Regions from separate parts of the Streptomyces sp. NPDC047002 genome, predicted to be linked through region 4. Evidence: riboswitches for the same ligand, from Rfam matches in the RefSeq annotation. Region 4 holds a riboswitch; each other region holds the start of a gene.

Region 1 (3,154 bases), on a different contig from region 4:
AGTGGCTGCCCGGCTTCCTTCACGGCCAGACCCTCGGCGACGAACTCGGCAAGGCGGAGACGGTCAGGACCCCCGTCTTCCACCAGTGGCTCCAGCTGTGGCACGCCGTCGGCACCTCGTCGCCCGGCACGTTCGCCCTGGTGACCGCCGTCATCGAGTCCCTGATCGCGCTGGGGCTGCTGCTCGGCGCGTTCAGCAACCTCGTCTTCCTCGGCAGCGCCGTCTTCTCGTTCGGCATCTGGTCAGGAGCCGAGGGCTTCCACCTCCCGTGGAAGCAGGGCATGACCGACCTCGGCCCGTCCGTCGGCTACCTCTTCGCCTCGCTCGCGCTGTACTACGCCTTCGCGGGATCCACCTGGAGCCTGGACACCCGGCTGCGCCCCGCGCTCGGCCGCCTCGGCAGGCTCTGCGCCCCGCCCGCCTGAGCACCGCCCGCCTGACACCGCCCGCCCGGCGCGCAGGCCGCGCGCCGGGCCTCACGCCCCCGGCGGCGCGTCCTGCGCGCCCGGCTCCCGGCCCACCGCACGTACCGCCCAGCGCTGTTCGACCCGGGCGAGGCGCCAGTACGCGAGCGCGGCGGCCCACACGACCACGAAGAGGCCGACGATCACATAGCCGACGTTGCCCAGGTCGAGCCCCGCGATCCAGTCGGTGACGCCGTCGCGCAGGTCGAGCTTGTCGTGCAGGACGCCGACCAGCTCGATCGTGCCGATGAGGAACGCCACCGCGATGGACAGGCCGGTGATCGCCAGGTTGTAGAAGACCTTGCGCACCGGGTTCGCGAACGCCCACTGGTACGCGAAGTTCATGAACGTGCCGTCGAGCGTGTCGAACAGGCTCATGCCCGCGGCGAACAGCAGCGGCAGGCTCAGCACCGCGTACCAGGGCAGCCCGGCCGCCGCCCCGCTGCCCGCCATCACCATCAGCGTGACCTCGGTCGCCGTGTCGAAGCCGAGCCCGAAGAGGAAGCCGAGCGGGTACATCTGGCCGGGCCTCGTGATGGAGCCGGTGAAGCGGCGCAGGATGCGGTTCATGAACCCCCGCGCGTCGAGGTGCGCCTCCAGCTCGGCCTCGTCGAACCGGCCGTCCCGCATGGCCCCGAACACCCGCAGGATGCCCGCGAGCGCCACCAGGTTGAGCGCGGCGATCAGATAGAGGAAGCCGCCGGAGACGGACGTGCCGACCGTGCCGAGCGTCTTGTGCGCGCCCGAGTCGTCGTCCATCAGCACCCCGGCGAGGTGCGCGCCGCCCGCGACGAGCGCCGCCATCGCCACCACCACACTGGAGTGGCCGAGCGCGAACCAGAAGCCGACCGACACCGGCCGCTTCCCGTCCGCCATCAGCTTGCGCGTGGTGTTGTCGATGGCCGCTATGTGGTCGGCGTCGAAGGCGTGCCGCATGCCGAGGGTGTACGCGGTGACGCCGAGCCCGATGCCGAACGCCTTCGAGCCCACCTCGTAGTGGTGCGGCACGACCAGCAGGAACAGCACGCCGAACGCGACGACGTGCAGCCCGGCGATCGCCGCGAGCAGGCCGGCCGTGCGTACGGTGTCCTCCCGCCGCCAGGCGAAGGGGCCGGACGCGCGCGGGCCCGAGGCCGACGGGCCCCGCCCTTCGGCCTCCGACGCGGCTGTGGACAGGGGCACGCCCAAGACGTTCACGCTCCAGCACCTCGTGGATCACTTCGTGAGATGCCGTGGCCGGTCTCCTGGCTGACGGATCCGCCGCCGCGCACGGCGTCCGTGCGGGGCGGGCGCGCCCACCGTCCGGCCTTCCCGGTCGCCGCGCGGCGGCCAGTGGCCTGGGTCCCGCGGACGGTGAACTCCCCGATCACAGTGGCGAGGGCCGCTCCGGCCTCGGACCCGAGGGTCCTCACCGGTCTTCCCGATCACCACGGCCCGGCCACAGTACGGCGCGCCCCTCTCGCCCGCAAGATTGCGCAACCACGCAGGTGTTCACTGTCACACCACCCCGGCGGGCGCTGCCCGATCCTGCGTGGCGCGGGCCCGGCGGACCCGGGTGCCCCGCGGGCCCGGCGTGGCAGGTCCGTTGCTGCGAGAATCGCCCGCATGCATCTCGTACCGCCCGAGCGCGCGGATCACCGGATCATCGACGGCCACCTCGTCTGCGACGCCATCGCGGCGGTCGGGGACCCCGGCGCCGTGCGGGCGGCGGCCGCCCGCTTCTCCCTGCTGGCCGAACCCGGCCGCCTCGCCCTGCTGCTCGCGCTGCGCGCGGTCGGCCCGATGGCCGTCTCCGACCTGGCCGTCACCACCGGCATGCGGGACCCCGCCGTCTCCCAGGCGCTGCGCCTGCTGCGCTCCGCGGGTGCCGTGGCGGGGGAGAAGGACGGCAGGATCGTCCGCTACCGCGTCGTGGACGCGGAGCTCGGCGCGCTGCTCGACCGCGCCCGCGGCGCGGCCACGGGCCCTGTCGAGCCCGCAGAGCCCGCGGGTCCGCCGCACGCGGACGCGCGCGCCGCCGCGCACTGAGCGCCCGGCCCGGCGCTCACCAGGGGACGACGCCCCCGACCCCGGTGAACGTAGCGGGCCCGCCGTCCCGCGGCCCCGCCACGGCCGCCGCCACGATGGGCGCGGCGCCCTCCGCGACGCTCTGCAGGCCCCGGTGGCCGTTGAGGTCGGTGGCCGTGGCGGTCCGGGTGGTCCCGGCGGCGACCGCGGTGGCGACCCGGGCGGTCCCGGCCCTGGCGGCCCTGGCGGCGGTTCCGGGGACCTCAGCGGCGGTCCGGGCGGCCGCGGCCACGGTGCGGACGGTCCCGGTGGGGACCCTGGCGGTGCGGACGGTCCCGGTGGCGGTCCCGGCGGTCCCGGCGGCGGTCCTGTCGGCCTGGGTGGTCCACGTGGCGCCCCCGGCGGTCCCGGCGGTCCGGGCAGCGGCGGCGCGAGCGGTCTCGGAAGCCGTACCGACCACGGCGCGGGCGGCCCCGGGGGCCGTACCGACCACGGCGACCTGGGGCGCGCCCTGCGGCACTGGCGCGACCGCACCGCCCCCACGGACGCCGGGCTGCCCGCCGGCCTGACCCCCGGCACCCGCCGCGCCCCCGGCCTGCGCCGCGAGGAACTCGCCCAGCTCGCGGGGGTCTCCTTCGACTACGTCGCCCAGGACCTCACCCCGGAAACCCACCCCTGAGCCG
Region 2 (3,154 bases), on a different contig from region 4:
GGCGGCTGGATGAGGATCAGCAGATTGCCGTGCCGCAGCGCCGCGAGGACGATGTCGCCCTCCGGGTTGTGCGTGCGGTCCACGAACATCTCACCGGGCGCGGGGCCCCAGTGCTCCTCCACCGACTCCCGCAGCTGGGCGGGGAGTTCGGCGAACCAGCGGCGGTAGTCGGCGGCCGGGACGCGCACCGGGTTGCGCGCGAGCTGCTCCTCGGTCAGCCACTCCTGGTCGTGGCCGCCCGCGTCGATGAGCGCGCGGATCAGCTCGTCGCCGTCACCGGAGACGAGGCCGGGGACGTCGGGCAGGGCGCCGGCGGCGGGGGTGCCGTCGGCCGCGGGCGTGCCGTCCGCGGGCGCCGCGGCCGGGCCGAAGTCGTACCCCTCGGCGACGAGGCGGCGCAGCAGCGCGACGGCGCTCGCCGGGGTGTCGAGGCCGACGGCGTTGCCGATGCGCGAGTGCTTCGTCGGGTACGCGGACAGCACCAGCGCGAGGCGCTTCTCGGCGTTCGGTATGTGGCGCAGGCGCGCGTGGCGCACCGCGATCCCGGCGACGCGTGCGGCGCGCTCCGGGTCGGCGACGTACGACGGCAGGCCGTCCTCGTCGATCTCCTTGAACGAGAACGGCACGGTGATCAGCCGCCCGTCGAACTCGGGCACCGCGATCTGCCCGGCCGCGTCGAGCGGCGAGAGCCCCTCGTCGTTGGCCTCCCAGTCGGCGCGCGAGCCGGTCAGGCACAGCGCCTGGAGGATCGGCACGCCGAGCGCGGCCAGCGCGCCCGCGTCCCACGACTCGTCGTCCTCGCCGGCCGAGGCCCCGGCCGGGCGGGTGCCGCCCGCCGCGAGGACCGTCGTGACCAGCGCGTCCGCCGCGCCGAGCGCGTCGAGCAGGTCGGGCTCAGGGGTGCGAAGCGACGCCACGTACAGCGGCAGCGGCCGCCCGCCCGCCGCCTCGATCGCCGCACACAGGGCGTCCACGAAGCCGGTGTTGCCACTCATGTGGTGCGCGCGGTAGTAGAGCACCGCGACGAGCGGCCCGGTCGCGCCGGGCGCTGCCGCGCGCTCCAGGTGCCCCCAGGTAGGGGCGGGCGCGGGCGGTTCGAAGCCGTGGCCGGTGAGCAGCACGGTGTCGGAGAGGAAGCGGGCCAGCTGGTCGAGGTTGGCGGGGCCGCCGTGCGCGAGGTAGGCGTGCGCCTCTGCCGCGATGCCGATGGGGACCGTCGACGCCTCCATCAGCTGCGCGTCGGGGGCCTGCTCGCCGGTGAGGACCACCAGCGGCACGCCGCTCGCCCGCAGCGCGTCGATCCCCTCCTGCCAGGCGCGCACCCCGCCGAGCAGCCGCACGACGACCAGGTCCGCACCGTCCAGCAGCCCCGGCAGGTCGTCGAGCGGCAGCCGCGCCGGGTTGGCGAACCGGAACGGCACGGGCGCGCCCGCCGCGTGCGCGGCGCGGGCCGAGAGCAGATCGGTGTCGGACGTCGACAGGAGCAGCAGCATGCGGCGGCTCGCCTTCCTCGGGGTCCGCGCCCCGGGCAGTGGGAGGACGGCGGGAGTTCCTGACTCACCCGGAGAGTGCCGGGCTCACAGTGGCGGGACCGTGCCGGATTCTCACCGGCCTTCCTCCCAGACGCCGTCGCTGGTCCCTCGATACTAAGCGGTGCTGGTCGGGGTGGGGAGGGCGCGTGCCGGGCGGGGGCCCGGAGCGCGCGAGGTCTGGGGTGGGGGCCCGGGGCGTGGGTATGCTCGCCGCCGTGTCCCTACCCATGCCACCAAACGGAACGTACCGGGGTGATCCGCCCGTGCGCGACCGCGGTGACGCCTGCCCCGGAGCGCTGCGGCTGCACGCCGCCGACGACGGGCGGCTGGCCAGGCTGCGGCTGCCCGGCGGTCTTTTGACGGCTCGTCAGGCCGAGGTGGTCGCCGACGCGGCCGAGCGGCTCGGGGACGGGCACCTCGACCTCACCTCGCGCGGAAACGTCCAGCTGCGGGGCCTCGCGGAGTCCTGCGCGGCGCCGCTCGCCGCGCGGCTGCACGAGGCGGGCCTGCTGCCCTCCGAGCGGCACGAGCGCGCCCGCAACATCGTCGCGTCCCCGCTCGCCGGGGAGGACGGACTCCCCTTCGCCGACGTGCGGTTGTGGGTGCGCGAGCTGGACGCGCTGGTCTGCGCGAGCGACGCGGCGGCGGACCTGTCGGGGCGCTTCCTCTTCGCGCTCGACGACGGCCGGGGCGACGTGGCGTCGCTCGGCGCCGATGTGACGTTGCTCGCAGAACCGGAGTCCGGGGGCGCCGTGCTGCTCGTCGGTCCTGGGCGGCTGCGCGTACGGGCCGCCGAGGCGCCCCGCGCCGCGCTGCTCGCCGCCGAGGCGTTCCGTACGGCGGCCGCGGCCTGTGGCGCCTGGCGCGTACGGGAACTGCCGGGGGACGGCGCCGCGCGCCTGGCCGCCGGGCTGCGCGACGCGCTCGGCGCGGGCGGTGTGCGCGCGGAGCACGTGGCGGACCCGTACGCCACGCCGCGCTGCGGCCCGCCCGCGCTCGGCGCGGTGCGCGCGCCGGGCGGTCGGCGCGCCGCCGTCTGCGTGCAGCCGCCGCTCGGGCGGCTGAGCACCGCGCAGTGGCGGCTGCTCGCGGGCGCGGGCGAAGGGCTGCGGGTCACGCCCTGGCGCGGCCTCGTCGTGCCCGGCCTCGCCCCGGCGGCGGCCGACGCGCTGCTCGCGCGGGCCGCGGACGCGGGCCTCGTGACGCGCGCGGACTCGCCCTGGACCCGCGTCGGCGCCTGCACCGGCAGGCCAGGCTGTGCGAAGTCGCTCGCGGACGTACGGGCCGACGCGGCGGCCGCCGCGGCGGGGCCCCCGGCGCGGCTGCCCGTCTACTTCTCCGGCTGCGCGCGCCGCTGCGGGCACCCGCGCGGCCCGCACCTCGACAAGGTCGCCACGGCCGACGGCACGTACACGACGACCACGGTCGCGCCCCGGGACCCGGCGGCGCCACCCGCAGCACACCCCACGCACCCCACACACCCCACGCACCCCACGCACCCCACGCACCCCACGCACCCCACGACGACAACGGTGACGAGATGACGACGACCACTGGCTTCGACTACGAGAAGGACGGCTCCGAGATATACCGCCGCTCCTTCGCCACCATCCGTGACGAGG
Region 3 (3,154 bases), on a different contig from region 4:
CTCGGGGACATCGAGGACCGCGGCGCGCTCTCCATGAGCGTCGAGGTGATTCCCGGCATCACCAGCGTCGCCTCCCTGACCGCACGCCACCGCATCCCGCTCAACCAGGTGGGCCGCCCGGTGCACATCACCCCGGCGCGCCGCCTCGCCGACGTCGCCCAGAACGACGACGGCGACATCGTCGTCATGCTCGACGCGGACGAGTCGTTCAGCCGGGTCGAGGGCGACGACGTATGGATCTACTGGGGCGCCTACCTCGGCACCCCGGACGAACTCCTCGTCGCCGGGCCGCTCCACGAGGTCGCCGACCGCATCCGGCGGGTCCGCGCCGAGGCCCGCGAGCGGCACGGCTGGATCATGGACACGTATCTGCTGCGGATCGCGGAAGGGCCGGCGCGAGCAGCCGCGTCGGTGCCGCCAGGGGAGACGGGCGGGAGCGGCGGGAACGTCGCCTGACACCCGCCGCGTCGCCGACTCGTCCTGCATGTGCTCGGCGTCGAGGAACACACCGCCCTCGCGCGGCAGGCAGGCCGGCACGCCGTGGAGGCGGACCGGCGGCCCGGTGTCCGGCCGGTGCAGGACGGTGGCCCCGGCGCCGGGGCACCGGTGCGGCACCCGGTCCGTGACGGCAGCGGTGCAGCGGGCCGGGCCAGCCCACGCCGGGCCGGGCCGGGCCAGCCCACGCCGGGCCGGGCCGGGCCAGCCCACGCCGGGCCGGGACGCGCGGCGCCGGGCCCGCCACCGCCTCGACCGTGCCGATCACGGCCCGGAAGCGCTCCTCCCCGGCCGGTTGAAGGGACCGGGCTCCTGCCGACGACCGCCCGTGCGTCACAATGAGCACACGAGGCGACGGAGACCAGGAAGCCGGTGCGAATCCGGCGCGGTCCCGCCACTGTGACCGGGAAGCGACCCTCCCGCACGCCACTGCCCGCGCGAGCGGACGGGAAGGCGGAGGCGAGCGACGATCCGGGAGCCAGGAGACTGACCCGTCGCCGGTCCGCCAGCAGGGGCGAGGACACCCCGGAGAGGATCGATGTGACGACGCATGCCCGAACAGGGCCGGAAGGGCGCAAGGAGCCGGGCCGACGCGGGGTACTGGCCGCCTCGGGCGCGATGGCGCTCGCCGGCACCGGCCTGCTCACCGGTTGCGGCGGCGACACCAGGGACGGGGGAGGCGGCGACCGGTTCCGCGCGGCGTTCACCTCCGGCGGCTCCCAGGAGACCCTGGACCCGCACGTCGCCCCGAACTTCGTCGACCAGGCCAGGGCCAAGGCGCTCTACGACACGCTCGGCACGTACGCGGACGACATGTCGGTGCGCAAGCGGCTCGCCGAGTCCTGGGAGAGCGGCGCCTCCGGCACCCGCTGGCGCATACGCCTGCGCACGGCACGGTTCCACGACGGCAAGCCGGTCACCGCCGAGGACGTCCTCTACAGCTACCGCCGCGCCGCCGACCCCAAGACCGGATCGCCCTCGCAGGTCCTGCTGTCCGCGATCGACTTCACCGCGAGCAGGGCCGACGGCGACCGCTCCGTCGTCCTCGTACTGAAGGCGCCGAACTTCGAGTTCCCCACGGTCTTCGCGGGCCCAGGCACCGAGATCATTCCGGCGGGCACGACGGAATTCCGCAAGCCGGTCGGCTCCGGGCCCTTCACCTACGTGTCGTTCACCCCCGGCGGCACCGCACGCTACCGCGGCTGGGCTGACCACTGGGACGGCGCCCCGCACATCGCAGAACTGGAGATCGTCCCCGCCGACGAGGAGGCGGCACGGCTCAACGCCCTGCTGTCCGGCCAGGTGCACTACGGCGCCGACATGGCCGGAGCGTCCGTGGAGCGGCTGAAGAACAACAGCTCCATCCGCCTGCTCACCGCGAAGCGGGCCACTGCGCAGCAACTGCTCCTGCGCACGGGGCGCACGCCGTTCGACGACCCCCGCCTGATCCGCGCCGTGCAGCTGGGCATCGACCGCGAGGCGCTGGTCCGGATCGCGCTCGCCGGGCACGGCGAGGTCGGCAACGACCTGTTCGGGATGGGCCTGCGCGGCTACCCCGACGGTCTCCAACCCCGCAGGCGAGACGTCGACGCGGCCCGCACACTCGTGAGGGAGGCCGGCGCGGAGGGGCTGCACATCACGGTGGAGACCAGCTCCGTGGACGCCGCCTGGGAGCCGGCCGCGGACCTGATGGCGCGCCAGCTGCGCGAGATCGGGCTGCGGCTGACCGCGAACACCCGTGCGTCGAGCACGTACTTCAGCGAGATCAAGACGCACGGGGTGGCGGCCTTCAACACCACCTCGACACTGCCGGTCTCCGACTTCCTGCAGCAGCGGGTGCGCGGAGGCGCCGCGCGCAACCAGACGCAGTACTCCTCGAAGAGGTTCGACGCGCTGCTCGACCGGGCCCGCACCAGCCGTGACGAGGCGGAGCGGCTCGGGTTGCTCGCACGCGCCCAGAGGATCGCCCGCGACCAATCCGGGCTTCTGGTGTGGGCGTTCTCCGATGCCAACGATGCCGTCGCCCGTTCGGTCGGCGGCCTGCGTGCCGCGCCGCCGAACTCGCACGACTGGGCCCGTTTCGACCGGGTCCGCGTCGGCTGACGCCGTGCGCGCCTACGTCGTGCGACGCTGTCTGCTCGCCCTCCTGCAGTGCCTTGCGGTGGTGGTGGCCGTGTTCGCCGTCGGCTCGCTGCTGCCCGGCGACACGGCCGACGTGCTGCGCGGCGAACTCGGCACTCCTCAGCAGGTGATGGCGTTGCGCGAGCAGCTGGGGCTCGACGAACCGGCGTCGGTCCGCTTCTGGCACTGGCTCGGCCGCCTGCTCACCGGCGACCTGGGCAACTCCCTGGCCACGGGGGTGCCGGTCGGCGACGACATCGGCCGCCGCGTCGGGGTGACGCTCTTGCTGGGGGCGCCTGCCCTGGTGCTCGTCACCGTGCTGGCGCCCGTCGTGGGCACGGTTTCGGGACTGCGTGAGGGAAGCCGCGTCGATCGCGCTTTGAACACCGCTGCCGTCGTGCTGCACGCCGTGCCGGAGTTCGTGCTGGGACTGCTGCTGGTCGCTGCGGTGTCGCTTGCGGCGGGGCTGCTGCCCGCCACCGCCGTCGGCATGGACCCGGACGCCCTGCTCGCCCAGCCGGCCGTGCTGGTGCTGCCC
Region 4 (3,154 bases):
ACCTGCTCCTTGACACCGCGCAGGCCTCAGCCCTGCGGATCGCGGCCCCCTCGGAGGCGCTGCTCCGGCTGCTGCGGATCACCGGGGCCGACCAGGTCCTGCCCGTGTGGCCGGACGCGGCGCGGGCCGCGGCCGGCTGACGGAGCGGCCGGGAGTCCGCGCCGCCGTGCCGGGGAGCACGGCCGGGCAGGGAGCACACCCGGGCAGGAGCACGCCCGGCCCGCGTCCGCCGCGGTTCCGCGCGCCGTGCGTAAGCTCGGGACATGACCACACATTTCAACGTCGTCGTCCTGGGCGCGGGCCCCGGCGGGTACACCGCCGCGGTCCGCAGCGCCCAACTGGGCCGGTCCGTGGCGGTGGTGGAGGAGCGCTACTGGGGCGGGGTCTGCCTGAACGTGGGGTGCATCCCCTCGAAGGCCCTGCTGCGCAACGCCGAACTGGCCCACCTCTTCACGCAGGAGGCGAAGACCTTCGGCATCCGCGTGGACGGCACGGTGAGCTTCGACTACCACGAGGCGTACGCCCGCAGCCGCCGGGTCGCCGACGGGCGGGTCAAGGGCGTGCACTACCTGATGAAGAAGAACCGGATCGCCGAGTACGACGGGACCGGGACCTTCCTCGACGACCACACCCTCGCGGTGCGCACCGCGGACGGCACGTCCGAGACCCTCACGTTCGACCACTGCATCGTCGCGGCGGGCGCGTCGACCCGGCTGCTGCCCGGCACCTCGCTGAGCGAGCGCGTGGTCACGTACGAGGAGCAGATCCTCAGCGAGGAGCTGCCGGAGAGCATCGTCATCGCGGGCGCGGGCGCCATCGGCGTCGAGTTCGCCTACGTCCTGCACACCTACGGCGTGCAGGTCACCCTGGTGGAGTTCCTCGACAGGCTCGTGCCCCTTGAGGACGAGGAGGTATCCGCCGAACTTGCCAGGCGCTACCGCAAGCTGGGCATCAACGTGCTGACCTCGACCCGGGTCGAGTCGATCGACGACTCGGGCGACACGGTGCGGGTCCATGTGACCACGGGCGGCCAGCGACAGACCCTGGAGGCAGGCAAGGTGCTCCAGGCCATCGGCTTCCGGCCCCGGGTCACCGGCTACGGCCTGGAGAACACGGGCGTGCGCCTGACGGAGCGCGGCGCGATCGACGTGGACGCCCGCTGCCGCACGAACGTCCCGCACATCTACGCCATCGGCGACGTCACGGCCAAGCTCATGCTCGCCCACGCCGCGGAGGCCATGGGCGTGGTGGCCGCCGAGACCCTGGCGGGCGCGGAGACCATGGAGCTGGACTATGTGATGATCCCCCGCGCGACCTACTGCCAGCCGCAGATCGCGAGCTTCGGGTGGACGGAGGCGCAGGCCAGGGAGCGGGGCTTCGACGTGCGGGTGCAGAAGTTCCCGTTCACGGCGAACGGCAAGGCGCACGGCCTGGGCGACCCGGCCGGGTTCGTCAAGATCCTCAGCGACGGCCGGTACGGCGAGCTGCTCGGCGCGCATCTGATCGGGCCCGAGGTGACCGAGCTGCTGCCGGAGCTGACCCTGGCTCAGCAGTGGGACCTGACGGTGCACGAGGCGGCCCGCAACGTCCATGCGCACCCGACGCTCGGCGAGGCGGTGAAGGAGGCCCTGCACGGCCTCGCGGGCCACATGATCAATATGTGAGGTGCCCGCCGCGCGGCCCCGGCCCGGCCGCCCGCCGCCGGGCCGGGACGGCGCCGGTGTGGCGGCCGTCTCCCGCCGACCGATTGACGTACCTCGGTCAGGATCCGTACGCTCCGCGGGTAAGGATGGTGTAAGGAAGCTGGTGAGAGTCCAGCACGGTCGCGCCACTGTGACGGATCCGACGGGTCCGCAGTCAGACACTTCACCATCACGACGCTCCACCCACGCGGGACGCAAGATCCCCGAAGGAGACTCTCGTGAGCAGCATGTCCGCGCCCAGCGCCGCCCCCGCCTCCACCCCGCTCGTCCTGCCGGTCACCAAGGCCGTGCTGTGGCTGGTGGGCACCGCGATCGTCGCGCTGGCCGCCTACTACTTCATCGGCGTCGACCAGGGCGCCTACTCCGTGTTCGGCAATGACATGCACGTGCACGAGTTCGTGCACGACGCCCGCCACTTCCTCGGCTTCCCCTGCCACTGACCGGACCTCGGGCCTGTCCGACAGGCCCCGGGCCGACCGACGGGACCTCAGGAAAGCGGACTGCTGAACAATGGAAAAACGACTCATACTGCGCGGTGTCCTCGCCGGCGCGGTCGCGGGCCTGCTCGCGTTCCTCTTCGCGCGGATCTTCGCCGAGCCGCTGATCGGCAGGGCGATCGACTACGAGAGCGGGCGCGACGCCGCCCAGGCCGCGCTCGACAAGGCCGCGGGTCTCGCCCCCGAGGCCGCGGACCCCGACCTCTTCAGCCGGACGGTCCAGGCCGACGTCGGCATCGGCGTCGGCATGGTCTTCTTCGGTATGGCCATGGGCGCCCTGTTCGCCATCGCCTACGCCATCTGCCTCGGCCGCGTGGGGAGGTTGCGCGCCCGCAACCTCGCGATGCTGGTGGCGCTCGGCGGGTTCCTCGGCTTCTACCTGGTGCCCTTCGTGAAGTACCCGGCCAACCCGCCGTCCATCGGGCACCCCGACACCATCAGGGAGCGCGGCAACCTGTACCTGGTCATGGTGGGCGCCTCGATCGTGCTCCTCGTCCTCGCCGTCTGGCTCGGCAGGCGCCTCGCGGGGCGGTTCGGCAACTGGAACGCGACGCTGCTCGCCGCCCTCGCCTATGCGGTGGTGATCGGCGTGGTGATGGCGCTGCTGCCGTCGCTCGGTGAACTGAGCGCCAACGTGCAGGAGTTCGGCCACCACGCGACGGAGACGCCGCTGCCGCTGACCGACGCGGAGGGCCGGATCGTCTATCCGGGCTTCCCGGCCGACACCCTGTTCTCCTTCCGCTTCTACTCGGTCGCCGCGCAGCTCATCCTGTGGGGCGTCCTCGGCCTCGTGTTCGCGCCCATGGCGGAGCGGCTGCTCGCCGGGTCGGCGGCGGCCGAGCGCGGCCCCGCGCCCGCCGCGGGCCGCGTGGAGCCGGCCGCGGGGGCATGAAGGACACGGACCCCGGGGCCGCCGCGCTCGACGCGCTCGCGGCCGCGGGGCCGTTCTTCGCC

What was found. A riboswitch is a leader RNA that binds a small molecule or an ion and turns the genes downstream of it on or off. The one in region 4 is predicted to bind cobalamin.
Region 1: another riboswitch for cobalamin. It lies ahead of AB0910_RS24685 (HoxN/HupN/NixA family nickel/cobalt transporter); the one in region 4 lies ahead of AB0910_RS11290 (CbtB-domain containing protein).
Region 2: another riboswitch for cobalamin. It lies ahead of cobN (cobaltochelatase subunit CobN); the one in region 4 lies ahead of AB0910_RS11290 (CbtB-domain containing protein).
Region 3: another riboswitch for cobalamin. It lies ahead of AB0910_RS06205 (ABC transporter substrate-binding protein); the one in region 4 lies ahead of AB0910_RS11290 (CbtB-domain containing protein).

Annotation. Positions count from the first base shown of each region.
Region 1 is NZ_JBEYWC010000031.1:24,559-27,712, reverse strand. It holds gene AB0910_RS24690 (hypothetical protein) at 1-425, shown strand, start outside; gene AB0910_RS24685 (HoxN/HupN/NixA family nickel/cobalt transporter) at 477-1,661, opposite strand; cobalamin riboswitch at 1,681-1,911, opposite strand; gene AB0910_RS24680 (metalloregulator ArsR/SmtB family transcription factor) at 2,070-2,492, shown strand; gene AB0910_RS24675 (hypothetical protein) at 2,509-2,763, opposite strand.
Region 2 is NZ_JBEYWC010000017.1:43,196-46,349, reverse strand. It holds gene cobN (cobaltochelatase subunit CobN) at 1-1,493, opposite strand, end outside; cobalamin riboswitch at 1,528-1,657, opposite strand; gene cobG (precorrin-3B synthase) at 1,736-3,076, shown strand; gene AB0910_RS17600 (precorrin-8X methylmutase) at 3,073-3,154, shown strand, end outside.
Region 3 is NZ_JBEYWC010000004.1:86,141-89,294, reverse strand. It holds gene cobF (precorrin-6A synthase (deacetylating)) at 1-456, shown strand, start outside; cobalamin riboswitch at 856-984, shown strand; gene AB0910_RS06205 (ABC transporter substrate-binding protein) at 1,036-2,598, shown strand; gene AB0910_RS06200 (ABC transporter permease) at 2,603-3,154, shown strand, end outside.
Region 4 is NZ_JBEYWC010000008.1:218,678-221,831, reverse strand. It holds gene AB0910_RS11300 (STAS domain-containing protein) at 1-140, shown strand, start outside; gene lpdA (dihydrolipoyl dehydrogenase) at 264-1,664, shown strand; adenosylcobalamin (AdoCbl) riboswitch at 1,789-1,874, shown strand; gene AB0910_RS11290 (CbtB-domain containing protein) at 1,931-2,143, shown strand; gene AB0910_RS11285 (CbtA family protein) at 2,214-3,092, shown strand; gene AB0910_RS11280 ((2Fe-2S)-binding protein) at 3,089-3,154, shown strand, end outside.